DNA from 4 places in the Peribacillus sp. TH27 genome. Region 1 is predicted to be linked to each of the others. Evidence: riboswitches for the same ligand, from Rfam matches in the RefSeq annotation. Region 1 holds a riboswitch; each other region holds the start of a gene.
What was found. Region 1 has a riboswitch for S-adenosylmethionine ahead of JFU24_RS27505 (bifunctional homocysteine S-methyltransferase/methylenetetrahydrofolate reductase). Riboswitches for the same ligand answer to the same signal wherever they lie in the genome.

Region 1 (7,534 bases):
CTGTTTTAGCAAAGGCCGCTTTTATTCCAGAAAAGGCAGCCTTAACATTAAGCATATCCTGACAGGTTTCCACTAACAACAGGTCCACACCACCGTCTAATAGACCGAGTGCCTGTTCTTCATAAGAATCGGTTAAAATATCAAATGTGGTTCCTCCTGTAACAGAAAGTGTTTTTGTTGTTGGTCCCATTGAACCAGCAACATATCTTGGCCATTTATCATTTGAATATTTTTCACAAGCTTTCACGGCAAGTTCAGCTGAAATTTTATTAAGCTTATAAGCAATCGTACTTATTTGGTATTCCTCAAGAACGATGCTCGTGGCTCCGAAGGTATTTGTCTCAATAATATCGGCACCTGCTGCTAAGTATTTTTCATGGATGGTTTGGATGATTTCAGGTTGCGTCAGTGATAAATATTCATTACATCCCTCGAATTGTTCTCCCCCAAAGTCCTTTGCTGTTAAATTCTCAGCTTGTAGCATGGTTCCCATTGCACCATCAAGAAGGAGAATCTTAGACTTTAACTGTTCTTGAATCGCTTTTTTATTCATGTACTGCCACCTCTGATGTATGTTTACTATCGACTTCTCTAATATATTTTGTAAGTTCCGCAGTCATTTCATAGCGAAGGAATGGTGTAATTAAATAAATCCCCTTGAATTTTTCTCTTGCGGCGTCCACCAGTTCTCTGGCGATATTCACACCTTCCATTCTTGACTTTATCGGGTCATCCCCAGCTAAAGCCATAGCCCGCCTTACATTATCAGGTAATTTAATACCCGGTATTTCGTTATGGATAAATTCCGCATTTCGTGTGCTCGTTAACGGCATAATTCCGACGAAAATCGGAGTATCTATATGTTTTGTCGCTTCATAAACCTCTTCAATCTGATCAACTGAATAAATTGGTTGGGTCAAAAAGGACTGAGCACCGCAAGCAATCTTCTTTTCCATCCGCTGAACGGCCTTATTCAAATATTTCACATTTGGGTTAAAGGCAGCCGCAATTTTAAAATTTGCCCGTTGACCAAGACTTTGACCGGAATAGGAAAGACCTTCATTAAATTGTTTTACCATACTAATTAAGTCAAATGACGATAAATCATAGACTGAAGTTGCACCTGGGAAGTCCCCTATTTTTGAAGGATCACCAGTGATAATCAGAATCTCGTTCAACCCCACCGTTTGAAGCCCCATTAAATGTGATTGAAGGCCAATTAAGTTCCTATCACGGCACGTAATATGCACCATTGGATTTACATCTAATTGGTTTTTCAACAAATTGGCCAGCGCCTCATTAGATATCCTCGGCGAAGCAAGTGAATTATCAGCTAATGTAATCGAATCAACACCCGCATTTTTCAATGCCTCCGCACCAGCCATAAAACCTTCAATTCCTAATTTTTTCGGCGGATCAAGTTCAACAAGAATCGTTCTTTCAGTTTTGGCCTGCTCATGCAGGGGTAGTTCCAGTTCTCTATGATTCACTTCAATTATTTCGATTTCACGTGCTTTCGTCATTTTTTCTTCTACTGGAACTAAACTCCCAATCGCATTTTTCACAGATTGAATATGAAGTGGTGTTGTTCCACAACACCCACCGATTATCGTGGCACCCTGCTCACGAAGCTCAAGGGCACTTGAGCCAAAATATTCAGGCACTGCTTTATAAACTAGTCTTCCATCCACGTAATCCGGTAGGCTAGCATTTGGATAGATAGCGATAGCCGCATGCTTTGGCAAAGTCACTTCTTCCAAGGCGCGAATCATATGATGTGGACCTAGACGGCAATTCACACCAACAACATCAGCACCCAATTGCTCGAGTTTTTGAAATGCTTCATTTAAATGGATCCCATTTTGAAGATTACCTAATTCATGCATCGATACATTTGCAATAATTGGCAATTCCGTTTCTTTTTTAGCAATTTGCAACACGGTTTCAAGTTCTTCCAGATCATAAAATGTTTCAAGGAGAATCCCATCAGGATTTTCTATAAGCAGACTATATAGCTGCTCACGAAAACCTCGCTTAATTTCTTCCATGCTTAAATCCGATTTACGGATACTTCGCTGAGCCCCTATAGTACCAAATACAAATGCATTGCCTTTTGCAGCTTTTTTAGCAAGGATAACTCCCTGTCGGTTAATTCGGCTTACTTCATCTTCAAGACCATGCCTTTTCAATTTATTAAAGTTGGCTCCGTAAGTATTCGATTGTAGAATATCAGCACCTGCTTCTAAATAGGCACGATGAATGGATTCAATTTGATCAGGATTAGTGCAGTTTAATTCCTCATAACATTGATCGATTCCATATGAGTATAATAATGTTCCCATTGCTCCTTCTCCAACCAGCATTCTTTCTTTCAATTCTTTACGAAAATCCATATGTACACCCTCTCTCAAAAACAATTCTGTTTTTGTCGTTTTCTATGAGTATGAGAGAAAAGAAAAAAAACCTTCTCAAAGAAGAAGGTTTTTTGAAACATTCTCCTCATCTATCAAGCTCTGCTTGCTGGATTTAGCACCTTTGCCTAAGCTGGTTGCTGAGGTTTCCTCGGGCCAGTCCCTCCACCTCTCTCGATAAGATCCATTATAAAGTTTTCTTAACATTTCAAAATTTGTTTATATTTAATTTACATTAATAATCTGTCAATTTCAATAGTTTGATAGTCATTTTTTTCTTTTCTACTAAGATCATACATCCTTCAAAGTTTAAACTCTCTTTAATATCCTTTGTTTCCAGTCCTCCGCTAACGAATCTACAGAAAGTAGAGCATGAGCTCCATCCTGTCCGTCTCGATTATGCAGGATCACTTCAGTTGCATAATATACAGAGATGTTTTCTTGAAGTCGATCTAATAAAACAATTTCATCTTGTTTTTTAATAACTCCTTCTTGAATGACCTTTGCAAAATAACCAGTAAAACTTGTTTTCATCACTGATGTCAAAAACTTAGGTTCTTGGTTAAAATGAGAAATAGTCGAGCAAGGAATTCGTCCTTGGGTGATCTGAACAATTGTCCCACCTATTTGATAGATATCACCGATATACGTTTGAGTTTCCATCATCCCAGCTACTGTTAAATTCTCACCAAAAGCAGGGATATCAAGCTGTTTAGAGAATTTTTCATTCCAAAATGAGTAATGCTCAAAAGGATAAATGCACAATGCACGGTCAGGGCCTCCATGGAACTTTAGATTCCCTACTCCGTCTCCAACTATTCCTGATTTTGTTACGGTCACATTATCCAAAGTTTTTTTATCCATAGCTGATAAAATCTTAACATTCGAAAACATTTCCTGTTTAGGCTTTCCGGCTTGAAGGGACACGATTTTTCCATTTTCCAATTAACATCTTCCAATCCTATTTACTTTATATCATCCTTATATGAATACATTATACTAAAAATTCATTTTATTCTGCATCTATTTTAATTACTTTACTATTTCAGAGAAGATAAAAACGTCTACTTCCGGGAGAAATGGTGGAAAATTACTGATTTTCAGAAAAATCGTACTATAGTTTCGGTAATTTGGTTGCTATTTCAGAATTAAATATGGTAGAATATGAACACAATATATAGTCGAAAAACAAAATTGGTCGCCTATATGTTGATTTCACGATTAATTTCCTCTTTGTCGCTCTTCAGGGAGCGAATTTTTTTGCCTTCTTCAAATCCACTACTCAATCCCTACAATAAAGATCAGCCATATATCGCCTTACTGAATGACACTATCATCTTCAGAATAATATTTTGCTCTGCTCAGAATCACTCCATTAAAACACATCAGCCTAAAACACTACCTTTTCTTTTTAAATTCTCAGCTTCTTCTCTGTCAAAAAGAACCATTTCGTTTTTCTTACTAAAAAAACCAAGGGTTTTAATTCACATTCTTCCTCTACCGCATAGATTAGTCCTACAAATATCTCCACGGGCAACCCAATTATCTATACAAAACACAAACTTTATTAATATGTATTCCGTTTAAACTCTTCAGCTATGTGTACCTCTTTAACCACTGTATTCACTTTGTTCCCCTTCTGAAAAAACAAAAAGAAGCTGAGAGACATTGGTTCGTCTTCCACTCAGCTTCTTTTTTTACGCTTGTTTCTTTTTTTTCGGTGCCGCTTTTTTCCGGGTCGTCGTTTTTTCCCCTTCCAGTTTATCAGGTTTCGTTCGATCAATGGATGCTTGTAAAGCTTCCATTAAATCGGTAACATTGTTGGACACTGTTACTTTTGTTTTGGCTGTAATCGTCTTCTGTCCTGTCTTCTTTGATTCAATCAGCTCAAGTAACGCCGTTCGATAATCATCATTGTATTTTGTCGGATCGAAAGTCGTCGTTAATTGATCTATTAATAAAATTGCCGTATCAATTTCTTTTTTTACAATTGTATCATTTGCAGGGATATTCGGAACATCTGCTGCGGAGCGTACTTCATCTGGATAATGAATCGTTTCCATCAACAAGGTGTTATCTACAACCCTTATAACCGCCATTTGTTCCTTTGAACGGATGATGATTTTTGCTAACCCAACTTTATTCGATTCCTTGAGTGCTTGCCGCAATAGGGAATAGGCTTTTATGCCACCATCATTTGGAGACATAAAATAACTACGGTTAAAATATATCGGATCTATTTCTTCAATTTTAACAAAATCCATGATTTCCACTGATTTTTCTTCATTTTGTTTTTTAAGTTCTTCTAGCTCATTGTCTTCTAATACAACAAACTTTCCTTTTGTATATTCAAAAGCACGAACAATGTCTTCCTTGCCTACTTCCTTCTGGCAGACCGGACAAACTTTTTCGTATTTAATTGGTGAGTGGCATTCCTTATGCAACGTTCGCAAGGATATGTCCTTATCTTCCGTTGCGGCATGAAGTTTTATCGGAATGTTCACCAAACCGAAAGAAATGCTTCCCTTCCAAATGGTATGCATATTCATCACCTCATAACTTTTTATAAATAGAAGTACAGGCTTATTATTCCCTCTTGTCTAAAATAATTCGAAAAAACATTTGCCAACTCTAACACCTCATTATTTTGGCAAAAATAATGTCAATCACTTATTGCGGAGGTACAAATAAAATGAAACCGATGCTGCCAACATATTACCCCGAAGCCCCGAAATCCACGGATTGGCGTTATGAAGTCAAATATGACGGTTTTCGTGCCATTTTAACAATAGATGCCCATACGGTAAAAATTACGAGTCGAAACGGGAAGGAATTATCTTCCCTTTTCCCAGAAATCAGTACATTTATTAATGACCTAGATCTTAAAAGTTTTCTACCACTGCAGTTAGATGGTGAATTAGTCTGGCTCACAAATGAAGCAAAAGCAGACTTTTTTGAGGTACAATGGCGTGGCCGCCTACGGAAACAATCCCTGATTTCTGAAAAAGCTAATTTTACCCCATGCCGGTTTATCGTGTTTGACCTGCTTAGGATCAACGGAAATGACCTTACCACTAATTCAATGTCAGAACGAAGGAAAATGATTAAAAACCTTGGAGAAATACTTGAATTGCCTATGCCTCCTAATCCAAATGATAAGGCTTTAATTCAATTGATTGAGAGTTATGTCGATTTAGATAAGGCAATAAATAAAGTCATCCTCTTAGATGGAGAAGGGATAGTCGCCAAGGAAATTCAAAGTACTTGGCAAGAAGGAAAACGTTCCACTTCCTGGATCAAAGTGAAAAATTGGAGGGCTGTTTCCTGCTTCATCACAGCTTTGAATAAAGAAAACGGATATGTTTCCCTCGCAGTATATAAAGGGAATGAAATCACGAAAATTGGTAGTGTCAAAAATGGGCTTAGCGCTCATGATAAAAGTATCTTACACGAACTGATAAAACAAAATGCTTCAGAAGAAGACGAACAATTCTTTTATATACATCCGTCCATTTGTATTGAAGTTCAATTTTTACATGTATACGAGGAAAATGAATTACGTGAACCTCAGTTTTCACAATGGCTTTTACAGACATCCCCCAATGAATGTACTTGGGAAAAATTCGTAATCAGCCAATTTACATTTCCAGATTCAATACAAATATCTTCCCGGGATAAACCACTTTGGATAATCGATGACAAACAGGTGATAAAAGTTGAATACCTTCAATATTTACGAGAGGTTTCTGCATTTTTCTTACCCTTTTTAAAGGATAAACTGCTAACAACGATTCGTTATCCCCATGGATCTATGGACAATGAAAAATTTTTCCAAAAAAACAAACCAGATTATGCGCCTGCATCTATTAAAACGTTCTGGGATGAGGATATTGAGTATATGTTGTGTAATGATATTGAAACATTGCTGTGGTTTGGCAACCAACTTGCACTAGAGTTTCATACTCCATTTCAGAAAGCGGGAAAAGTAAAACCTGATGAAATCGTCCTGGATTTAGATCCACCCTCGATTGAATTTTTTTCTTTAGCAATTAAAGCTGCACTTGAAATAAAGAAGGTAATGGATTCTTTAAATATCAAAGCATTTGTAAAAACTTCCGGAAACAAAGGACTGCAAATTCATATTCCACTACCGGAAGACATCTTTTCCTATCAAGAAACACGTATGTTCACCGATTTTCTCGGTCATTACTTAATAAGCTCTTACCCAGATGATTTTACAATGGAACGATTGAAGAAAAATCGGCAAAATCGACTCTACCTTGACTTTGTACAGCATAGTGAAGGGAAAACCATTATTGTCCCTTATTCCCCGCGCGGTAATCCGTTTGCTGGTGTTGCTACACCATTATATTGGGAAGAAGTGGGCGAAAGACTTCAGCTCAAAGACTTTACGATTGAAACCGTACCAAATAGAATTAAAAGATTGGGGTGTGCCTTTAAGGATTACAGACATGTCAATAATGGCCCTGCTTTTCTTGAGGTTTTGTCCTTTCTCAAACAAAAAAAGACCAACTCATAGTTGGTCTCGTACTTTATAGCGTAGTTTTTAAATAGCTTTGTACTTCTGCCTGCAACTTAGCATACAGACTTGTTTCCGCGTCATAGTCATGTTTTTCAAGTAGTTCAAACTTTTCCGGCTGATTTAAGTCAATTTCAATCAACGCCTTATATTCATAGGTTGCGTTCCCGATTAAATCAATCGAATATTTTTTGCTTTCTTTATCATAATGCACAACACATTTAACTTTCCCGCCATTATTATAAACGGAAATTTCACTTTCTAATGAGTTTAGTCCAACAGAACATGTAATCAGACTAGAAGCCGACATCGCTGTTCCGCAGGCATTTGTGAATCCTACGCCTCGTTCAAATGTCCGGACATAAATACTACCTGGCTCCAGCTCTTTCACAAAACTGACATTGACACCATCAGGGAACAGCTCGTTCGACTGATTGACCTTTATTGAAAGTTCTGCCTGCAATTCACTTTGCAGCACATCACTATCGACCAAAGTAATTAAATGCGGATTAGGAACTGCCAATGCCGAAAATAAAAGGGAATCATGTAGCTCCGGCAATGGTTCATTTTGCAATTGTTCCTT
Region 2 (7,534 bases), 1.8 Mb from region 1:
CAATGTCAATGGTGGAGCTATTGCCCTAGGCCATCCACTAGGATGTTCCGGTACTAAATTAACATTAAGCCTACTTCATGAAATGAAGCGCAGAAACCAACAATTCGGAGTCGTTACAATGTGTATCGGTGGCGGTATGGGTGCTGCTGGAGTATTTGAATTATTAGCGTAATTCCATCTCGTTGGAAAGTTTATAAACAATTCCGGCGGGCTTAAGATAATTAATCATCATTAATCATTTAGGAGGAAATAACATGTCCAATCAAACAACAGATAACCTCATAAAAGGCGGCGCCTTTTTAGTAGAAGATATTACGTATAATCAAGTGTTTACACCAGAAGATTATTCTGATGAGCATAAAATGATTGCCAAAACTTCTGAAGATTTCGTAGTGAATGAAGTTCTTCCGCAAGTTGAGCATTTAGAGAATCATGAATTCGACCGTTCTGTAAAATTACTGAAGCATGCAGGGGATATCGGTTTACTTGGTGCTGACGTTCCTGAAGAATATAACGGGCTTGGTCTTGATAAAATTAGCTCGGCAATAATTACAGAAAAAATGGCGCTTGCAGGTGGGTTCGGAATCACTCACGGTGCACACGTAGGGATTGGATCTTTGCCAATCGTATTATTTGGAAATGAAGAACAAAAGAAAAAATACCTTCCATTACTAGCAACGGGCGAAAAAATTGCTGCTTATGCTTTAACTGAACCTAGCTCAGGATCTGATGCATTGGGTGCAAAAACGACAGCGAAATTAAATGCAGAAGGTACTCACTACGTTTTAAACGGTGAAAAACAATGGATTACCAATGCAGGTTTTGCGGATGTGTTCTGTGTATATGCTAAAATCGACGGCGAACAATTCTCTGCCTTTATTGTAGAGCGTGAATATCAAGGTGTATCTACAGGCGCTGAAGAAAAGAAAATGGGTATAAAAAGCTCATCTACACGTACTTTAATCCTGGAAGACGTACATGTTCCAGTTGAAAACCTTCTTGGCGTAGCTGGAAAAGGGCATGTTATTGCTTTCAATATCTTGAATATTGGCCGATATAAATTGGGTGTTGGCGCTGTCGGCGGATCTAAACGCGCTCTTGAAATTACTGCTGCTTATACAAATCAACGTCAGCAGTTCAAAACGAAAATTTCTGACTTTAACCTGACGAAAGAAAAACTTGCAACGATGGCTTCTAAAATTTATGCAGCAGAAAGCTCTGTATACCGTACCGTCGGTCTTTATGATCAAAGACAAAGCAAGCTGACTGATGAGCAAGTGAAAGATGGAAAATCAATGGCAGCAGCGATCGCTGAATATGCAATTGAGTGTTCTTTGAATAAATTCTTCGCTTCTGAAGTATTGGATTACGTAACAGATGAAGGCGTACAGCTTCATGGTGGTTATGGTTTCATGCAGGAATATGAAATTGAAAAAGCGTACCGTGACTCTCGTATTAACCGGATTTTCGAAGGCACAAATGAAATCAACCGTTTGCTTGTTCCGGGAACATTCCTGAAAAAAGCACTTAAAGGAGAACTTCCTCTTCTACAAAAAGCACAGGGACTGCAAGAGGAATTAATGATGATGATGCCTGAAGAGCCTAGCGATGAGCCATTGGCACAAGAAAAAATGCTGGTTAGAAATGCTAAGAAAATCGGTATTTTGGCAGCAGGTCTTGCAGCACAGAAATACGGCAAGAAACTTGATCAAGAACAAGAAATCTTATCTAACATTGCTGATATCGCATCCCTTGCATACGCTGCTGAATCTGTGGTTTTACGTACAGAAAAAGCAATTGCGACTACAGGCTTAGAAAAGAATAAACAAAAGGTATTGTACACTGAAATTTTCGTTCAAGAAGCGTTCAATGAAATAGAACAGCATGCAAAAGAAACGTTAATTGCCGTTGAAACAGGCGATACTCTTCGCATTATGCTTTCTTCACTTCGCAAGTTGACTAGACACAACCCAATCAATGTCATTGCGAAAAAACGCGAAGCTTCTGTTAAGGTAATCGAAACTGAAAAATACGCACTATAATCAAAGTTCAACCTTTAAAGGGAATTCCCGTAATCGGGTATTCCCTTTATTACGTGTGAAATTTTCACGATGGAAAGACAAGGAGAATTCGTTGTATTGCACAGAAAAAACGGGTATTCTATTGATAGGTGGTGAAACAATGGGCTTAACATTATATTGGTACCCAAAATGCGGCACATGCCGTAATGCGAAGAAGTGGCTGGATAGTCATGAACTGCAATATGAAGCGATTCATATAGTAGAAAATCCGCCTTCTCGAACAGAAATCGAACAACTATATAATACCAGCGGATTAGAGCTGAAGAAGTTTTTTAATACTAGTGGGCAAAAATACCGGGAGCTGGGTTTAAAGGACAAACTGAAAGAAGCTTCTGAAGCAGAAATGCTAGATATATTGTCTACTGATGGTATGCTTCTTAAAAGGCCGATTGTTACGGACGGCACAAAAGTGACAGTTGGTTTCAAAGAAGAACAATTCGAACAGACTTGGAACTAAAATAATACGAAATATTTGGTTAATTCCTTACTTTTAAAAAAAATCTACCTTATAATGTAATAGATAAAATAAGATGTACTATGGAGGGAATTAATGATGACAACACCAAAAGAACTTCGTTACACAAAGGAACATGAATGGGTCAAAACAGAAGATGGAACAGTACGCATCGGAATTACAGCATTTGCTCAGTCCGAACTTGGGGACATCGTTTTTGTTGAGCTTCCAGAGATTGGCGCTGAATTGAAATCGAACGAGCCATTTGGCAGTGTTGAATCTGTTAAAACTGTATCTGAGCTGTATGCTCCTATCAGTGGTAAAGTTGTTGAAGTAAATGAAGAGTTGAATGACAATCCTGAATTCGTAAATGAATCTCCTTTTGAAAAAGCATGGATGATCGTGATTGAACCATCAAATATCAGTGACGTTGAAAACCTGATGAGCGCTGAAGAATATGATAGCCTGATAAACGGTTAAAATGAGGGAGAGAGGGTCTAAATAGGCCTGCTCTCTTTTTCAGTTTATAAAAAGGCAGCATGCATACAATTCGTGAGATGGAGTGATGACATGGAGTGGGGCGAATTTGATAAAGTTATCATTGTAGAAGGCAGTTCCGATAGAAGAAAAGTTGCCTCCGTTTTGAATGAAGATGTGGAAATAAGATGTACAAATGGGACCATTTCATTAACTAAGCTGGATGAGTTAGTAGATGAAATGATGGACCGCGATGTTTATCTCCTTTTTGACGCAGATGATTCAGGAGAAAAGCTACGGAAGCAATTCCGAAGGGAAATGCCAGAAGCAAGCCACTTGTATATCAATAAAATGTACAAAGAAGTGGAAAGTGCCCCCGAACATCATATCGCTACAGTGCTCCTATCTGCCAATATGAATGTGAAAATGAAATTTTTAAGTCAAAGGGTGAACGACTAATTGATGCAAGAATTGAAAGAAGAAGATTGTAGGCTTGCTGTTGAAGAAGGGGAAACCTTTTGCTTATATTTATATACACCTTTGTGTGGGACCTGTCAGGTGGCTTCTAGGATGCTTACGATATCATTGGAGCTTTTTCCAGACTTGAAGGCAGGAAAGATGAATATGAACTATGTCCAAACAATCGCCGAATCATATGAAATTGAGAGTGTACCTTGTTTATTACTATTTAAAGAAGGGCAGTTGCGGAAAAAAATTTATGCCTTTCAGTCTGTTCCTTATTTGTACGGAGTGCTTAAGGAAATAAGCTAAAAAGCCAATCCAATATGGGTTGGCTTTTTAGCTGTAGAAAAGTAGTGAATAAACGATATAGTTGATGGGAAATTGAAATAAGAATATTCAAATAATTGATTGACTGGATAATTCTAAAGTGCTATATTTTGAATTAAGAAAGTAACTGCTAAATTTAATAGTTCTTATCAAGAGTGGCGGAGGGATTGGCCCGACGAAGCCCGGCAACCGGTATAAATTTATATACGGTGCTAATTCCAACAGAGTATTGGCTCTGGAAGATGAGGAGAGTATATAAGCCTCTTCTTATGAAGTGGTTTTTTTGCTTGTTAAAAGAGGAAGGCCTGATTCTTAAATCCAACTAAATCCATAGAAAAAGGGGAGAAATCTTATGGCAGAGAAAAAGTTGCGTTTCGAAACATTGAGTGTTCACGGGGGTCTGCAAGTAGATGAAACGGGTGCACGTGCAGTGCCTATTTATCAAAGCAATGCATACTTGTTCAAAGATACTGACCATGCAGCAAATTTATTTGGCTTAAAGGAAAATGGCTATATTTATACACGACTTCATAATCCTACGGTCAGTGTTTTCGAAGAAAGAATGGCCTTGTTGGAAGGTGGTATCGGCGGACTGGCAACCGCAAGTGGGATGGCTGCCATTACACTGTCAATCCTAAATATTGCTGGTGCAGGAGATGAAATAGTGTCCGCTTCTACATTATATGGCGGTACGTATAATCTTTTTGAAAATACTCTTCCTAAATATGGGATAAAAGTGAAGTTCGTCTCTCCTGATGACCCTGAAAATTTCAAAAAAGCCATCACGCCTAGAACGAAGGCTATATTTGCGGAAACAATTGGAAATCCAAGTCTAAGGATTCTTGATATTGAGGCTGTAGCGGACATTGCTCACAATGCGGGCATACCACTCATTATCGATAATACCTTTGCTACCCCATACCTTTGCCGGCCAATTGATTTTGGAGCGGATATTGTCATCCACTCTGCTACAAAATGGCTCTTGGGAAATGGAACCACCTTAGGAGGCATCATCGTGGATGGGGGCAAATTCGACTGGAACTCACCAAACTACCCTGGCTTTACGGAACCGGATCCAAGCTACGATGGGATTGTATACTCTGAAGCAGTCGGCCCTGCTGCCTTTATCACAAAAGCTCGTGTGCAATTACTTCGTGATTTAGGGCCGACGTTAAGTGCTCAAAGCGCGTTCCAGTTTACGCTGGGGCTAGAAACGTTGCATGTGAGAATGAAAGAGCATCTTTCGAATACTAAGTCTGTTATTCAATATTTGGAAAATCATCCTGCTGTGAACTGGGTTTCGCACCCTAGTAATGGAAGTCACCCTGATAAAGCGCTGGCGGATAAATATTTGCCTAAGGGAGCAGGATCTGTTGTGACTTTTGGAATTCAAGGTGGACGCGAAGCTGGAGCAAAACTTATCAATTCGGTAGAGTTATGGTCGCATGTAGCCAACGTAGGGGATGCTAAAAGTTTAATTATCCACCCTGCTAGTACGACCCATCAACAATTAAATGATGTAGGTTTAGCAAAAGCGGGTGTAAGTGCTGATCAAGTGCGCATATCGATTGGTATTGAAAACGTAGAGGATTTAATAGAAGATTTAGAGCAGGCAATTGAAAAAGCGACGAATATTGTCTCCTTAACTTCTAAAACTGTTTAATAAAAAAGACCTGTTCATTCTTTCCTAGAAATATTATACATTGCGCTCCTTTTTTATCTATGATAAAATTTCTCCATACTAAAGAACTTAATGATGTACAAATATTCTATATATTAGCTCTTATCAAGAGAGGTGGAGGGATGTGCCCGATGAAACCCGGCAACCGACAAGGAAATTTCCTTGGAAAGGTGCCAATTCACACAAAGTTTAATCGCTTTGGAAGATGAGAGAAAGGCCTGCTTTTTCACCTGCCTTTCTGCTCATGCAGAAAGGTTTTTTCTATTTAGTTTGGGAAAACCTTTACATGTATAGCAATATTGAAAAACGGTTTTAAATCATATTTACAGGCTGATAATGAAGATAAATCAACTAAGTTCATAGGTTTTATTGGATAAAAGAGGTGAGTATTAATGATTACATTGACAAAAGTTAGTAAGCTATTCCGAACAGGAAAAGGAAGCAGTGACACGATTAAGGCTGTAAATAATGTTAATGTTGAAATAAATAAAGGCGAGATTTTCGGTATTATTGGCTACAGCGGAGCAGGGAAAAGTACTTTGATCAGGATGCTTAATGGATTGGAAACACCAACAGAAGGATCCGTTGTGGTGGCTGATAAAGAAATTTCCAAAATCAAAGGTGCTAAGCTACGTAAAGCTCGACAAGAAATCAGCATGATCTTTCAACATTTTAATTTATTATGGTCTAGAACCGTTCAGGAGAATATATCGTTTCCTCTAGAAATTGCAGGGGTTTCGAAAAATGAGCGTATCAAGCGTGTGAATGAATTAATTAAGTTAGTTGGGCTTGAAGGAAGAGAAAAGGCATATCCTTCGCAATTAAGCGGAGGGCAAAAACAAAGGGTCGGGATTGCTAGGGCTCTTGCTAACAATCCTAAAGTGCTACTGTGCGATGAAGCGACGTCTGCTTTAGACCCGCAGACAACCGATTCAATACTTGAATTGCTTGTGGACATCAATAAGCGTCTTGGTCTAACGATTGTTTTGATTACACATGAAATGCACGTCATCCGTAAAATTTGTCACCGCGTTGCAGTAATGGAAAGTGGTCAAGTAGTTGAACAAGGACCTGTCCTGGAAGTCTTCAAGAATCCGAAAGAACAAATGACGAAGCGTTTCGTTCAACAGGTAACAGAGCCTGAAGAAACAAAAGAAACAATGGAACACTTGCTGGAACGCTATCCAGCAGGAAAAGTAATTCAATTGACGTTCGTAGGAGATCATGCAGAGAGTCCGTTAATTACTAGGCTGGTACGTAACTTTGAGTTGGATGTCAATATCGTTCAAGGAAAAATATCTCAAACTAGAAGTGGTTCATATGGAACGTTATTTATCCACCTTGATGGCAATGAGGATGAAATGCTCCGCGCAATCGAATTCATTAAAGCACAGCATGTAGGCGTGGAGGTGATTACTCATGCTTGAAGAATTATTACCGAATGTATATTGGGAAGACATTATTGAAGCAACAAAAGAAACACTTTATATGACCAGTATCTCAGTACTAGCAACCTTTTTTATAGGCATACTATTAGGGCTAGTCCTGTTTTTAACAGGGAAAGGTAACTTGTGGGAAAATCGGGTAATTAACACGACCATGAGTGCTATCGTTAATATTTTCCGTTCCATTCCATTCCTTATTTTAATTGTGTTGCTCATACCTTTCACAAAATTGCTTGTCGGTTCTATGATCGGTGAGGATGCTGCTTTACCAGCCCTTATTATCGGGGCGGCACCATTTTATGCACGTATGGTTGAAATCGGCCTCCGTGAAATCGATAAAGGTGTAATTGAAGCGGCTAAATCAATGGGAGCGAAAACGAGCACGATCATTTGGAAGGTACTTCTTCCAGAATCGATGCCAGCATTAATTTCAGGGATTACGGTAACATCGATTGCATTGGTTGGATATACCGCAATGGCAGGGGTTATCGGTGCAGGCGGGCTTGGTAATCTGGCCTATCTAGACGGCTATCAAAGGACTCACAATGACGTTACACTTGTAGCGACGATTGTTATACTAATTATCGTCTTCATTATTCAAATTATT
Region 3 (7,534 bases), 3.8 Mb from region 1:
AAGCATGAACCCTAACAGTAACCCGAAAAAGCCTATTATCAGACATGCCTTTACCCAGTTAACCTTCACTGAACAATCCTTCCTTTACGAATAACTGTCTGAATGAGAAAAACTCAACCAAAAGCGGATGAGTTTTTCTTCTATTATAACTTTGACTTCAATTCTTCTATTTGCAGTAAATGTCGTTTTTCATGCAAACCCACAAACGGAATCCATTGCTTCAAGCTTAATTCTTTAAACAATGGATGAGGGAATGACTTTTGTTCAAGATCTTTTTCATTTGCGCTGTCAACAACTTGTATAAATGCCTGGCGGGATTCGGACAATTTATTCTTAACCTCGTCCAAAGTTTGAAATGCTTCTGATGGAATGACAAATGGCGGCGCCGAGACCTTCACTTCACGATTTAGAGTATACTCTATCGGTTTATCTTCTGCAGGGATACTCTCATCGCTTTTTAACTTGTCGGCAATACTCTTTGTTATCACTCGCTCCATTAAATATAAATGATTCAATACCTGGATAATGCTCCAGCGGCCTTCTTCTGGATGGGCATTCAGCTGTTCATCCGATAAATTGTTAACCGCTTCTAATAGTTCTTCCCTAATTTTTTTGTTATCTTCCATTTTAGCATCTCCTCCCGAAAGCTTAGTTAAACTCCATCAATTATTCCATGTTCTGTATAAAGGTGTAAAATAAAAACACTTTTAGATAGGAAGAAAACCGATTTAAAGTTGTCTATTTTTAGAAAAGCTCTATGATAGTCATAAAGGTACTATTCACCTAATACAAATGACTTTTAAAATTCATCAAAGATAGTCAAAATAGGAGTGATCGTTATGAGCGGAGGACATATCCCATTCAGCCACAAAGGACGTAGCGTCATTAATGCAAAGCCTTCCAAAGGAAGCATTTGGACGATGCTAAGGCAAATGTTTAATCGTGTCCCATCTAAATGGAAATTTTCTTCCTTGATATTATGTATAATGTTGTTCATTTCTTTACTTGAGTTCTCCATCCCACAGTTGACTCAGTATACGATTGATGAAATCATTCCCGAAAAAAAATATGACTCCTTGATTTGGGTAGGCACAGGAATTCTTGGAGCTGCTATTTTATTAGCTTTACTAAATTACTTTAACAGCTATATCGTTTCCAAAGTCGGTCAAAAAGCGATTATGGATTTACGAAATAGCATGTATGAACATATTCAAAGGCTGGATATGAAATTCTTTGATAAAAACCGAACGGGTGACTTAATGTCACGGCTGACTAATGATGTCAATTTACTACAACAACTCATCTCTTCAAGCATGCTGCAAGTCGTAACAGACATGGTAACTTTTGTTGCAGTCGCTGTCTATATGCTTTTCATTAATTGGAAACTGACCATTGTCCTTCTTTTTACATTCCCGTTCATGTTCTATATCACAAGGGTATTTGGAAAACGTATTCGAATGTCGTTTAGGTCTGTTCAAAGTTCTGCAGGAGATGTCAGCAACCAGTTACAGGATTCTATCTCTGGAATGCGACTCATTCAATCTTTTACCAATGAAGAATTTGAATCGAAACGTTTCGCAGAACGTAATCATGAAAACATGGTAGCTAACATTAAATCGGTTCGCCTGCGATCCATGTTTGGTCCGGTTATCGATTTATTGAACAATATTGGTCTTGTTGCTGTTATTGTGTTTGGGGCTTGGCAAGTGATGGAAGGTGCATTTACAGTGGGATTAATAGTAGCTTTCCTCGCCTATTTGAGATTACTGCAGAGTCCTGTTCGCAATTTCAGCCGAGTAATCAGCATTGTCCAGCAGTCAGCTGCAGCTTTTGAGCGTATTACAGAAATTATGGAAACACAACCTGAAATCAGAGACAAAGGAAATGCAATTGAGCTTCCTTCAATAAAAAAACAAATTGAATTTCAATCAGTTGATTTTGCTTATGATGAAAGTGTTCCGGTTCTTAGCAATCTAAACCTAACGATGAAAGCTGGTCAAATAACAGCTCTCGTCGGCTCTTCTGGTGCAGGGAAATCGACAATTACAAACCTTTTAATCCGATTTTATGATCCACAACAAGGAACAATCAAAATGGACGGTCTTGATATCCGTGATGTGTCGTTGAAATCTATACGTAGCCAAATGGGGATTGTTTCTCAGGATATCATTTTATTCAATGGTTCAATCCGCGATAACATCGTTTATGGAAAACTTGATGCAACAGACGATGAAATCACTGAATCCGCTAAAGCAGCCAATGCTCATGACTTTATCAGGGCCTTTCCAAATGGTTACGATTCTCAAATTGGAGAGCGAGGCGTCAAACTTTCAGGAGGACAAAAGCAGCGAATCGCCATTGCTAGGGCACTTTTGAAGAATCCACAAATCATCATTCTCGATGAAGCGACAGCAGCATTAGATACGGAATCCGAGCATTTAATCCAGGAAGCATTGTCACGTTTATTAGTAAATCGGACTTCAATTGTCATTGCGCATAGATTATCAACCGTTCAAAATGCTGACCAAATAATCGTTCTTGAAAAAGGCAGTGTCCATGAAAAAGGAACGCATGAACAGTTATTGACAAGTAACGGCAGATATAGGCAGCTTCATGACTTGCAATTCCCTCAATTGAAGGCGGCTATTACATAACAACTGCACAACCGCCTTCAATGAAACAGGGTCCGATTTATATATAATAAGCCATGTGCACAGAAGTATTACTTCTGTGCACTTTTATTGAATTTATTTGAAATCATAGCTCTCTAAAATCCGATTGGTAATGAGCTGATACCCTTTTTCATTTGGATGAATTTTATCACTGAAATACTCTTTTTTCTTTTTATTTTCAAATAAATCATTAGTAGGGATAAATATCATTCTTTTATCCTCTTCTACTACCTCGTTTACTGATTTGTTATAATCATGAACGTGCTTTTCAAGTCGTTGATCATCTTTTTTTGGATTATACAGCCCAACTACAAGTATATCCGCTTTTTTGTTTTTCTTTAATAGTGTAGAAAGAATCTTATTTAGATGGTCGATATACTCTCGTTTACCATCATTTATTTTTTGATCACTTATTTTTTTCAAGTTACCTCCATTACTGTTAATCAAGTCGTTTGTTCCAATATAAACAATAAACGTGTCGGCTTTGTCCAATTTCGTGTTAATTTGATTATCTTCAAGCTGATCAATGACACCATCTGTTTCCTGGCCTTTAATACCGTAATTCCAAAAACGGACCTTTTTTTCAGAATCAGGGTTATTCAATTCATCCTCCAGACCTTCTACATAACCTTCCCCATCCTTATCACCTTTTCCATAGGTTAACGAATCTCCAAAAGCCATCACATCTTCCGACTCTGAAGCCTGAAACTTATATGCAGACAAAACAAATAACTAGTACAATTACAAATAAACCTACTATTTTTTTCATTTGTTTCTCCTTATGTAATGTATTTACTATGAAGTATTTTATCTTGTAATTACCCCAAAAATGAACATACTTAACATGCAAAAAAATGAATTGTCAGATAAACTGTAAAAAGTGTATGATACAATAAAAGCATTCAATGGAACGGATTTTCGTCAACCTCCTTTTATTCATAAATAGGGTGGGAATCCCATGTTTCTGGAGATTGTATACATAATAAGGATAGGAGTTAAAATGATGGATCAGTATATAGATTTTAGGGATGCAGAACTAACAGATTTACCAAGAGTAGTCGAAATATATAATTCGACTATTGCTTCAAGGATGGTCACTGCAGATACAGAACCTGTTTCAGTGCAATCGAGGCTTAAATGGTTTGAGGAACATCATTCAGAAAAACGACCGCTTTATATTATTACATTCGAAGGAAAAACTGCTGGATGGATGAGTTTTCAATCTTTCTATGGTAGGCCAGCCTATGATTCCACTGCCGAGATCAGCATATATATTGATGATTATTTCCGGGGAAAAGGAATTGGACAAATTTCGATTCAAAAGGCAATTGAAGTGAGTCCAAAATTAGGAGTTAAGACACTACTTGGTTTCATATTTGCTCACAATACACCGAGCATAAGACTGTTTTCTAAATTTGGTTTTGAAGAATGGGCGCATTTACCTCAAGTTGCCGAGCTAGATGGTATTGAACGGGATTTAGTAATCCTTGGTAAGCGTGTTAATATTTGAATTTCATTATTTAAAAGCTATTGCCTTCATTCAGCAGTAGCCTTTTTTAGTTTCAATGAAGAAATCTATTTTAAAGTCACTGACGAAATTTAAAAATCACTATAAACTTTCTTAAGCAAAAAATATTGTGATTTTCATTTATTTGTTATAGCATTTAACAGCGAATCCAATTCTTGACTTGCTTGAACAGTTAGAAGGCTTGTAAAACCATAATCAGTCTGCCAATTTAATCATTTCCCGTCTCTTTTCTTCTATTCTTTCTACGGTTATCTGTGGGGGCATCTATAGTCACTTCCTATTTATTCAATTTTCTTACATCTTTTATGATAAAGAAATAAGTAGTTAAAATCAACCATATATGGAAATTAAAATGTGTTATTCCACAAGGTAAATGTGACAAAAAGCCTATTCTATTCCCTGTTTGTGTATTTTTTGTGACATTTTATATTCTTGACAAATATAAAAAAGCATTCACTCATGTACACTGCGAATGCTTTAATAATATTCATCAGATTAAATAATATTTTAAGATAGTAAAGTATTTTAAGAACTCTTACTATGTCATCCACTCTGAAGGAGACTCGATATTAGGTCTATTTATAACAATCTTATATTCATCTTCAAGCACTTTTAAAGGAACATCATAAAGATGTCTTTCATCAGAGGTTTTATAAACTCCATTCGCTAATAACTCTTCAATCAGCAATGCCTTCCTCTGTTCAATTCTCTTAAATAATTCTGCCATGTAAATGGCTCCTTTCCTTGTCTTCATCAGCCCGCCTTCATATGAGCTAAATTGTAGTAACAGGTATCATTTTCACCAAATTATATCTTTTCTATTATGTCACTAAACGTTATTTCACAAAAATAAAAGCCTCTTCTAATTCAAGAAGAGGCTTACAGTAGTCCGTTCGGCTCTTCTTATCTTCCAAGCGTATGCTTGTTGGATGTAGCACAGTTCCCAAAATGGGTCTGCTGCCGAGGTTTCTTTGGGCCAAGTCCCTCCACCTCTCTGGATAAGAATTCAATATATAAATGATGTAGACATGATTTTATCCCAATATTCTTCAAAAGTCAATCACATGGTTCTCCCTTTTTTTGATAGGTATTCTCTATAGACCCCATTCAAATTGGGTTGCAATTTCCTGGCTTTCTGATATGATGTCAGTAATTACATACATTCACACCACTAGGGGAGTCTTTTTAAGACTGAGATGGAATTTGTTCCGGACCCTTTGAACCTGAACCGGATCATACCGGCGGAGGGAAGTGGATGATATCGTCTTTAAACACATGACTTTATCCATCTGCCCCGCTCCGTATTTCAGGAGCGGTTTTTTTTTTCAGATGGAAAAGGTGAATAATTAGACTGCTAGGGGAGCACTTTTGCTGAGAATCAAACCCTTTGCACCTGATCTGGTCATACCAGCGGAGGGAAGCAGGCTGTAAGAAGGAATTTGCTTCTTCCTCGGTAACAGCCGCTTTCTTTCAGAGAGCGGTTTTTTTGTTGATCAGATAGTGTATGCACACTTTACAATTTTAGTAAATTTTAAATTTCAAGGAGGATGTACCATGGAGAATACAAAATTAGAAACCTTCAGTGATAGACTTCATGAACGGGCAAAAGGAATCTGGAAAAGGAACCATACACATCCCTTTGTTCAGGCGATTGGAGATGGGACGCTTTCAGAAAAGAAATTTGCCTATTACCTAAAGCAGGACTATATCTATCTTATGGATTATTCCAAACTCTTTGCGTTAGGAGTCATCAAAGCTCATAATCTCGAAACCATGGCTAAGTTTGCAAGTATTTTGAATGAAACCCTTCAAGTAGAAATGGATATCCATCGACATTATGCTTTGGAGTTCGGAATCAGCTCAATCGAATTGGAAAATACAGAACCTACTCCAACCACTCTAGCTTATACGGGTTACATGCTAAATGCAGCCCAAAATGGGACTTTGGCCGACCTGATAGCCTGCCTCCTTCCATGCGCCTGGGATTATTATGAGATCGGTTTGCTATTAAAAGAACAAAATGGTGAAGCATTAGAAAACAATCGCTATGCTGATTGGATTAAATCATATTCGTCTCCTGAATTCGGTGAAGCACACAAATGGCTGATTGCTTTGTTGGAAGAGTTAACAGAAGGCATGCCTGAAAAGGAACTTCTTAGATTAGAGAAGCATTTTTTGGTGACTTCCCGTTATGAATATTTATTCTGGGATATGGTTCAAAATGAGCAGGATTGGCCACTGTAGGATGTTGGCATGATGATGAATCCAATCAAGAAAATGACGTTGACTGCCATGATCACGGCCATTACTACCATAACTAGTTCATTCATTTTCATCCCGGCCGGATTTGCAAAAATCTTTCCGATTCAGCATCTGGCAAATGTCATGACAGCCGTTTTATTGGGACCGGCTTATGCGGTAACACAAGCTTTTTTAGTTTCCATCATTAGAAACATGTCTGGTACAGGTTCAATTTTCGCCTTTCCTGGCAGCATGATCGGTGCACTATTGGCTGCCGTCCTTTATCGAAAAACACAAAGCTTGAAATTCGCTTGTTTAGGGGAAGTGATAGGGACCGGCATTCTTGGATCCCTAGCTTGTTATCCCCTTGCTGTCCTCCTATTGGGAGAAAAAGCAGCTATTTTTGGTTTTTTACCAGCTTTTATGCTTAGTTCATTCGCAGGTGCCATTTTAGCTTTCATTTTACTGAAAATACTTTTAAAAAATAATTATATGAAGGGGTTTTTTTATGAAAACAGCGTTAACCATCGCAGGCTCTGACTCAGGGGGCGGTGCTGGAATACAAGCTGATTTAAAAACATTTTCTGCACATGGGGTTTTTGGAATGTCTGTCATTACAGCTGTAACGGCACAAAATACAATGGAGGTACGTTCAGTACAAGCTATAGATACAGGTATCATAACGGATCAAATTGCAGCTATTTTTGAAGATATACACGTCGATGCAGTAAAAATAGGTATGCTTGGATCAAAAGAAATAGTTGAAACAGTCGCCGCGTCTCTAAATACCTTCTTACCCGCAATCGTTATCCTTGATCCTGTCATGATTTCCAAAAGCGGCCATCATTTGCTCGATGAAAAAGCTGTCTCTGCTTTAAAAACAGAATTACTGCCGCTTGCAACACTTGTAACACCGAATGTACCCGAAGCCGAAGTCCTTACTGGCTTGTCGATTCGAACGAAGCAAGATTTTTACGAGGCTTGTATATCAATTAAAGAACTTGGGGCAAAAGCGGTTTTACTTAAAGGAGGCCATTCAGCAGGGAATCCAAATGATCTTTTTTATGACGGAACTGACTTTTTCTGGATTAAA
Region 4 (7,534 bases), 1.2 Mb from region 1:
TAGCTCGCATTCTCCACGATCATTCCAGATACGGACAGTTGTACCATCTTCTATTCCTCGATTATCTGCATCCTTTTGATTCATAAATATTTTAGGTGCTTTTTCAAGTGTGATGTGTTTGTCATTATTGGAAAAGGTAGAGTTTAAAAAGTTATGGTTCGGTCCAGGTATGAATTGGAGAGGGTAATCCTGCTCTTCTACTAATGGAATATACGTAGGAAGGGCTGGGTATCCATCTTCTTCCATCACTTTGGAATATAATTCGATTTTCCCACTAGGTGTTTGTAAATTCTTTAACAAATCGGTCAAATTACTTGCTTTGATGTAGCGCTCATTTTTTAGTTTCTCATAGGTTATATCCGATAAATAAGGATTGGATAAATCGTTTAGAGCTTGTTTCATTAATTCTTCATCGTCATCCTTAAGAGTTTGTTCGTCAAATTCCATGGCTTTTGCAAGTAGCCTGAATACCGCTGTGTTCGATTTACTTTCTCCATAGGGTGCGATGATAGGCTCATGTAAGTGGATATAATTATGCCAGTATGATGTATAAAAATCTGTATTTTCAAAGGCAGATGTAGATGGTAATACAATGTCTGCAAACTTCGCTGTCTCCGTTATAAACAAGTCATGGACGACAGTGAATAAATCTTCCCGGGCTAGACCCTCTCTTACTCTATTTGCCTCTGGTGCAACAAGAGCCGGGTTAGTTCCATAGACATACAATGAGCGAATGGGGTTGTCCGGTTCAAGCAATGCTTTCCCTATTTGATTCATATTAATTGTACGTGTTTTAGTTTTTTTGAGATCAGGACGTTGTAAAGCTGCGGTATTAAAGGAGAGAAATCCTGAATTGGATTTAACTGCACCTCCGCCTTTTACTAGCCACTGTCCTGTTAAAGCAGGTAAACAGGCAATCGTCCGAGTGCTCATCCCGCCATTATCATGATGCTGAAGACCATTTCCAATCCGAATCATTGAAGGGGAAATCGCCCCATACATCCTAGCTAATTTGTATATGTCTTCTACGGGAACGCCTGTTATGTCAGAAACCATGTGTGGCTGATATTGCTCAAGATGATCTTCTAGCTCTTCATAGCCAATCGTATATTCCTCTAAAAACGATCGATCCACTAGCTTTTCTTTATAGAGTATATGCATGATTCCTAATGCTAGTGCACCATCAGTCCCTGGGAGAATGGGAATGAACCAATCGGCCATTCGTCCGGTTTGATTTTTATGAACGTCAATAACAATGACTTTAGCTCCTGATTTTTTTGCTTTTTGTGCGATTGTTACTTGATGCATATTTGTACTTACAGCATTGATTCCCCAAAAGATGAATAACTTAGTTTCGGTCATCTCTTCTGGGTCTGTACCGTAGCTCCCCCCCATTGTGTAGCGGTAGCCTGTTGAGCCAGCAACTGAACAGATGGTCCGGTCAAGTTGACTTGATCCGAGGCGGTTAAAAAAACGGCGATCCATTCCTTCTGCAGCGAGTTTCCCCATATTCCCATAGAAACTGTAAGGAAGAATGGTTTGTGCCCCTTCCTCTGAAATAAGATTTTTCCAATGATTTGTGATCGTATCGATCGCTTCTTCCCAACTAATAATGGCGAAATTCCCCTCACCTTTTTTTCCCACGCGTTTTAAAGGTGTCTTAATTCTCTTGCTATCATAAATCCGTTCACCCATATTCCGAACCTTGTTGCAAATATTCCCTTTCGTCACTGGATGATTTGGGTCACCACTAATTTTCTTGATTTTTCCATCCTCTTTGTGTACAAGTAAACCACATTGGTCTGGGCAATCAAGAGAACAGACAGAAAGGACTACACCATTTTCTATATCTTTATATGATTGCATGTCAGTATCCTTTCATGAAAAAAATGATTCATAGATTATATCATACGGAGAGAATATTTAGAAAGTTCAAATAAATATTGACTTCCGTTTTGGAATTCATTATATTTGGTATATTCTATTAATTGAAAAAATAGTTAAACCAATATAATATTGTAAAATTTCTATCAAGAGAGGTGGAGGGACTGGCCCTTTGAAGCCTCGGCAACATTATTGTGCCAATTCCAGCAAGCGAAGCTTGAAAGATAGAAAGAGTGGCCTTTTATTTTATTGTTGTGAGAACGATATTATGAAGTAATTATCTCTTTCCGTCTTAGCGGGAAGAGATTTTTTTATTTTTAAGAAGTGAGTTATTGACATGTAAAGTCGTTACACAAAGGAGAGAGATGTAAAAATGAACATTCTAGTAACAGCACCATATAACGAAGAAGGCATCAAGGAATTAAATGAGTTATTTGGAAAGGCTACCCATCAACCTTGGAAGGAAAATGGAAGGGCCTATAACGAAGTAGAGTTGATCTCTTTATTAAAAGAGTCTAAGGCGGAGGGGTTAATTACTGAGTTAGATCAAGTAACAGAAAAAGTATTCGCTGAAGTACCTGAATTGAGATTTGTGGGTGTGTGTCGTGGCATGCCTTCTAATGTTGATGTGGAAGCTGCAACAAAAAGGGGACTTCCCGTCTTTTTCACTCCAGCACGTAATGCTCAGGCTGTTGCAGAATTATTTGTCGGTAATCTCCTTACATTTTTAAGGCATACCATTCCTTCCAATCAATGGTTGAAGGAGGAAAAATGGAATGAAGACTATCTCCAAGCCTATTTAAAGTTTAAAGGAAATGAAATTTCTGGGAAAACAATTGGAATGGTGGGGTTTGGGGCCGTGGGCCAGCGAATTGCAGCGGTTCTTGAAAGTTTTCAATGTTCGATAAAATACTATGACCCTTATGTAGAGAGTGATAATCCTAATCATGTTCGGGCTTCTTTAGAAGACGTTTTTTCGACAAGTGATGTGGTATCCATACACCTCCCTAGAACAGAGGAAACGATCGGGATGATTAATGAACACTTTTTGGGACTGATGAAAGAAGAGGCAATCTTTGTAAATATGTCAAGGGCTGTCGTGGTTGAAAGAGATGCGCTTGTACAAGTATTAAAAGCACAAAAGATTAGGGGGGCGATATTAGATGTGTTTTATCAAGAGCCGCCTGAACAAAGTGACTATGAATTAATTAAATTGCCCAATGTATTAGCTACCCCTCATCTTGCCGGCGCAAGTTATGAGGTTGAGGATCATCACGTCTCAATAATGAACCAAGCGTTAACAAAGTGGACAACACAACATACTCTTCAGATTCCAACTCTATATAACAGAAAAAATCTAGAAGTTAAGTCATAAGAAAGAAGAGTGAAAAAAATGGCTATAAAAGAAGGTTATTTAGTATTTGATATCGGTACTGGAAATGCAAGAGTGGCTATCGTTGAGACAACAGGTGAAGTCGTCTCTATTGAGAGAGAGGATATACAATATGAAATTGAACCTCTTTATCCTGATAGTCGATACTTTTCACCTGAATTACTTTGGAAACAGCTTATTCAATTAGCAAAAAAGGCGATGGCTAAAGCTCAGCACATTTCAATCAAGGCAATAACGTCCACTAGTCAACGGCAAGGAATTGTTTTGCAGGATCAGGATGGGCACTCGTTTATCGGGTTACCTAATATTGATAATAGAGGCCGCGAATGGGAAAAGGAGTTTTCAAATCAACCTTTTATTTATGAAAGGGCAGGTCGATTACCATCTGCATTGTTTTCAGCTTTAAAGCTGGTCGCCCTGCAAAAGAGGCAGCCGCAATTATGGGATAAAATTAAATACTTTACAAGCATCAGTGAGTGGGTTGCCTATAAATTAAGTGACGTGCTTGTCTATGAGCCATCACAAGCGACCGAAACACTGCTATATGATGTTCAGAAACAAGAATGGTCAGAGGAGTTGTGTGAACAATTCGGGATATCGGTAGACTTGTTACCCGAATTAAAATCGTCTGGTTCGATCCTTGGTGAAATTACACCGAATATGGCTCAGATGCTGGGATTGGACGAAAAGGTTTTAATCGTAGTAGGAGGCGGTGATACACAGCTGGCTATCGCAAGCACGTTTGCCGAAAAAGGTGATGTCATCATCGTATCTGGAACGACCACCCCTATTTGCCATATTACTGATGAATATAGTGTGGATTCTAAACGAAGAGCATGGACAAATGCCCATACGAATAAAAATCAATGGCTGTTAGAAACAAACCCAGGAATAACTGGGCTTAATTATCAGAAATTAAAAAATATTTTCTACCCAAATGAGAGTTATCAACTAATGGAAGAGGAAATGAGTAAGCTTACGACGATTGATTGTGTATCAACGTTAGGCATGTATCTGACAGATGAGAAAAATGCGACGAAAAAAGGTGGCTTCATTTTTAATACACCATTAGAAGAAAACTTAACCCGTGCTCATTTTGTAGCTTCAGCTCTATGGGAAATTGCTTGTACAGTCAAATGGCATTTCGACAAATTATGCGAAGTGATTCCTTACGATTTGCCATATGTATGGGCTTGTGGAGGTGGTTTTCAAAGTGAAACGTTAACGAAATTTGTAGCTAATCTCCTTCAAAAAGAAGTGCGCATTCATCAAGGGTTCAATCAGGCATCCGTTGTCGGATCTGCCGTTATCTGCAATAAGACATTAGGGGTAAACAGTGTATTATCAGGCGATATCAAAGCGATTACAAATGAGGCTAGTTACGATGAATGGAAGTATGAGGAGTGGAAACAAGCTCAACAGTTCTTTTTCAAAGACCAATATAGCTTAAATCCAAATAAGATAGAAAAGAGAGATATATATGTTAGATAGAATTGGAATACCTAAAAGTTTAAGCTGGGGTTTTTTAGGTGTTATGCTCTTTATGATGGGAGACGGACTTGAAGCTGGCTGGTTAAGCCCTTTCTTAGTTGACAATGGATTGACTGTTCAGCAGTCAGCGGCTATTTTTACTGTATACGGAATTTCTATAGCTCTTTCTTCTTGGTTTTCAGGTGTTTGTTTAGATGTTTTTGGACCAAAGAAGTCTATGTCTATGGGATTATTGTTTTATGTTATTGGGACTGCAGGATTTATCACTTTTGGTTTTGAAAGTATGAATTATCCTGTTATGCTTATCACCTATTTTATTAAAGGTTTCGGCTATCCTTTATTTGCTTACTCTTTTTTAACATGGGTCATTTATCGATCACCTAAAAATAAATTAAGTACAGCTGTCGGTTGGTTTTGGGTAGCTTATTGTGCTGGAATGATGGTACTTGGCTCTTGGTATTCAAGCTACGCTATTCAATACCTAGGTTATGTCAACACATTATGGACCTCTATTTTCTGGGTATGCCTAGGTACGATTTTTGCTATAGTCATCAACAAAGACAAATTTGAAAAGAAACAGATATCTAGCAAAAAAGAAGCAGTGAATGAGCTCTTAAAGGGCATCACCATCTTGAAAACAAATCCAAGAGTTGCTGCTGGTGGTGTTGTAAGAATTATTAATAGTGTAGGATCATATGGATTTCCGGTTTTCTTACCCATGCATATGGCTGAACATGGAATTGAAACATCTGTCTGGTTACAATTATGGGGTACGATCTTCTTAGGAAACATTATTTTTAATTTGGTTTTTGGTTTCGTTGGAGATAAATTCGGATGGAAAAATACAATCATCTGGTTTGGTGGAGTCGGTTGTGCTATTTTTACCCTTCTATTATATTACACACCAATGATCACAAATGGAAACCTCATTGCAACTAGTATTGTTGGATTTATATGGGGTGCATGTTTAGCTGGTTATGTACCTATAGGTGCATTGGTTCCATCCGTTGCAGGTGAAGACAAAGGAGCGGCCATGTCTATTTTGAATTTTGCGGCCGGTTTGTCTTCATTCGTTGCACCTGCTATAGCCATGACTTTTATCGGTTCGGCTGGAGCAGAAGGGGTTGTATGGATTTTTGCGATCCTTTATCTAGCTAGTGCGGTGATTGTTAAATTCATTCGTTTACCAGAAGAGGATGAAATGAAAAAAGAAACGGATCCACTTGCATCATAATGAAACATGGTGACTTAAAATCACCTTTTCTTATTAATAGGAAGAAGCTACATTCCAATATTGGATTGTGGCTTCTTTATTTTTATTTATAACAGCTGCGTATCATTAAATGAAAATAAAAAAACTTTCACCACCATGCTACTTTCACCTCGTAAAAGTTTATATAGAGTGTGAAAGGAGGTGAGCGACATGGCAAACCAAATTCCAGTATCAAGTACGTTACGGATTGATTTTGAGACGGGGTTAAATGAAAAGGGGGCTATCGTTTTCAAGCGTAGGTCATTTTCAAACATCAAGGTTGAGGCGACGGCGGATCAGTTGTTTTCGGCAGCAACAGCGATTGCAAGCGTGCAGAATTATCCAATGGGTGAAGTGACCAGAGTGGATACGAATTCATTGATTGGCTAATCGGCTTTTAGCAAAAGGTTGAAAAAACAGGAGGTGATACAAAATGGCTAGAGTATTGGAAATGATTTTCGTAACAGAGGAAGGAAAGTCAGCGACGATTTCCGTTGAAAATCCGAAGGAGCCGGTTGATGCGAATACAGTCAAACTGGCAATGGAGCAAATGATTGCGGGGAATGCCTTCGTTGCATCATCGGGCGACTTTGTCAGTATTAAAGGAGCACGCCTTGTCGAGCGTAATGTCGAGGATGTTGAACTTATCTAACTTGTCAGCAGGCAGGCTCATCTTTGAAGGACGTGTCCTGAAAATGGGTGAGCCTGTTTTTCACCATACCAGAAGAGAGGTGAACAAAAGTGGATCAAATCCTGCCATTTATCAGTGATATCGGATTTCCGATTATTGTTACCCTTTATTTGCTTCATCGGATTGAAACAAAATTGGATACATTGAACGAAACCCTTGTCGAGCTGCCGGATCGTTTGCAAGAGGGATTCCAAAGTCAGTTCAGAGGATAGGTAGGGAGCATTATGGATGTTATCATTCATAGTGCTTTTTTTATTTTTGCAAAAGGGATCCTACCACTACCCATCGAGCTAACGAGTAAAAATACTATATGTAAAATTATCTTGAGAACATTTTAATTTATAAAAATAACGAGAATATACGGTATATTATCGGTTTTATTTGCACATTGTTTACTAAAAAGGGAAAATATTATTATTTTTTTAAAATGTAACAATTATATTAAAATGTTGTGTTAATATAAAAAAGTCAGAAAAATCAGAATGAAAAAAGAGTATTTTCAAATTACATATTTGAAAGATTATATGGGCAGATGTATTTCAATAATTTTCACGCCTTACAAAGACTGAATATTCAAAATATTAAACGAAGCTTGATTCGAAAATTAAATTGATTACACACCCTAGGAGGATTCTACTTTAGAAATACTATCATCATTTTTAGCACTAACAATAATTATTTCATCCATGACAAATTTAAATGCCAGCTGTAAAGGGGCAGAAGTTTATAGTGTACAACAAGAACATCCTTTATTTTGAATTATGGAATCAACTCTAATAAATATAATTAACACGATTATTTTATTTGGATTATTAACTTAAAG

Region 2: it holds a riboswitch for S-adenosylmethionine, as region 1 does, so the genes downstream of both, JFU24_RS18635 (O-acetylhomoserine aminocarboxypropyltransferase/cysteine synthase family protein) here and JFU24_RS27505 (bifunctional homocysteine S-methyltransferase/methylenetetrahydrofolate reductase) in region 1, are expected to answer to the same signal.
Region 3: it holds a riboswitch for S-adenosylmethionine, as region 1 does, so the genes downstream of both, JFU24_RS09050 (Fur-regulated basic protein FbpA) here and JFU24_RS27505 (bifunctional homocysteine S-methyltransferase/methylenetetrahydrofolate reductase) in region 1, are expected to answer to the same signal.
Region 4: it holds a riboswitch for S-adenosylmethionine, as region 1 does, so the genes downstream of both, JFU24_RS21770 (2-hydroxyacid dehydrogenase) here and JFU24_RS27505 (bifunctional homocysteine S-methyltransferase/methylenetetrahydrofolate reductase) in region 1, are expected to answer to the same signal.

What each region holds. Positions count from the first base shown of each region.
Region 1 is NZ_JAEKEV010000002.1:5,401,436-5,408,969, reverse strand. It holds gene metH (methionine synthase) at 1-553, opposite strand, end outside; gene JFU24_RS27505 (bifunctional homocysteine S-methyltransferase/methylenetetrahydrofolate reductase) at 546-2,393, opposite strand; SAM riboswitch class I at 2,497-2,595, opposite strand; gene JFU24_RS27500 (MOSC domain-containing protein) at 2,721-3,356, opposite strand; gene ku (non-homologous end joining protein Ku) at 4,109-4,954, opposite strand; gene JFU24_RS27490 (DNA ligase D) at 5,104-6,951, shown strand; gene dapF (diaminopimelate epimerase) at 6,965-7,534, opposite strand, start outside.
Region 2 is NZ_JAEKEV010000002.1:3,599,052-3,606,585, forward strand. It holds gene JFU24_RS18605 (acetyl-CoA C-acetyltransferase) at 1-172, shown strand, start outside; gene JFU24_RS18610 (acyl-CoA dehydrogenase family protein) at 255-2,042, shown strand; gene JFU24_RS18615 (arsenate reductase family protein) at 2,182-2,538, shown strand; gene gcvH (glycine cleavage system protein GcvH) at 2,635-3,015, shown strand; gene JFU24_RS18625 (toprim domain-containing protein) at 3,106-3,471, shown strand; gene JFU24_RS18630 (thioredoxin family protein) at 3,475-3,783, shown strand; SAM riboswitch class I at 3,945-4,050, shown strand; gene JFU24_RS18635 (O-acetylhomoserine aminocarboxypropyltransferase/cysteine synthase family protein) at 4,154-5,464, shown strand; SAM riboswitch class I at 5,582-5,694, shown strand; gene JFU24_RS18640 (methionine ABC transporter ATP-binding protein) at 5,875-6,909, shown strand; gene JFU24_RS18645 (methionine ABC transporter permease) at 6,902-7,534, shown strand, end outside.
Region 3 is NZ_JAEKEV010000002.1:1,584,680-1,592,213, forward strand. It holds gene JFU24_RS09020 (M15 family metallopeptidase) at 1-69, opposite strand, end outside; gene JFU24_RS09025 (DinB family protein) at 144-626, opposite strand; gene JFU24_RS09030 (ABC transporter ATP-binding protein) at 840-2,654, shown strand; gene JFU24_RS09035 (DUF459 domain-containing protein) at 2,748-3,353, opposite strand; gene JFU24_RS09040 (GNAT family N-acetyltransferase) at 3,676-4,182, shown strand; partial or broken gene JFU24_RS31285 (Spo0E family sporulation regulatory protein-aspartic acid phosphatase) at 4,317-4,391, opposite strand; gene JFU24_RS09050 (Fur-regulated basic protein FbpA) at 4,739-4,954, opposite strand; SAM riboswitch class I at 5,101-5,205, opposite strand; TPP riboswitch at 5,364-5,467, shown strand; TPP riboswitch at 5,547-5,636, shown strand; gene tenA (thiaminase II) at 5,755-6,444, shown strand; gene thiW (energy coupling factor transporter S component ThiW) at 6,460-6,981, shown strand; gene thiD (bifunctional hydroxymethylpyrimidine kinase/phosphomethylpyrimidine kinase) at 6,950-7,534, shown strand, end outside.
Region 4 is NZ_JAEKEV010000002.1:4,235,254-4,242,787, forward strand. It holds gene JFU24_RS21765 (molybdopterin oxidoreductase family protein) at 1-1,866, opposite strand, end outside; SAM riboswitch class I at 2,025-2,115, shown strand; gene JFU24_RS21770 (2-hydroxyacid dehydrogenase) at 2,258-3,259, shown strand; gene JFU24_RS21775 (FGGY-family carbohydrate kinase) at 3,278-4,768, shown strand; gene JFU24_RS21780 (MFS transporter) at 4,758-6,002, shown strand; gene JFU24_RS21785 (DUF1659 domain-containing protein) at 6,192-6,410, shown strand; gene JFU24_RS21790 (DUF2922 domain-containing protein) at 6,454-6,672, shown strand; gene JFU24_RS21795 (YvrJ family protein) at 6,762-6,923, shown strand.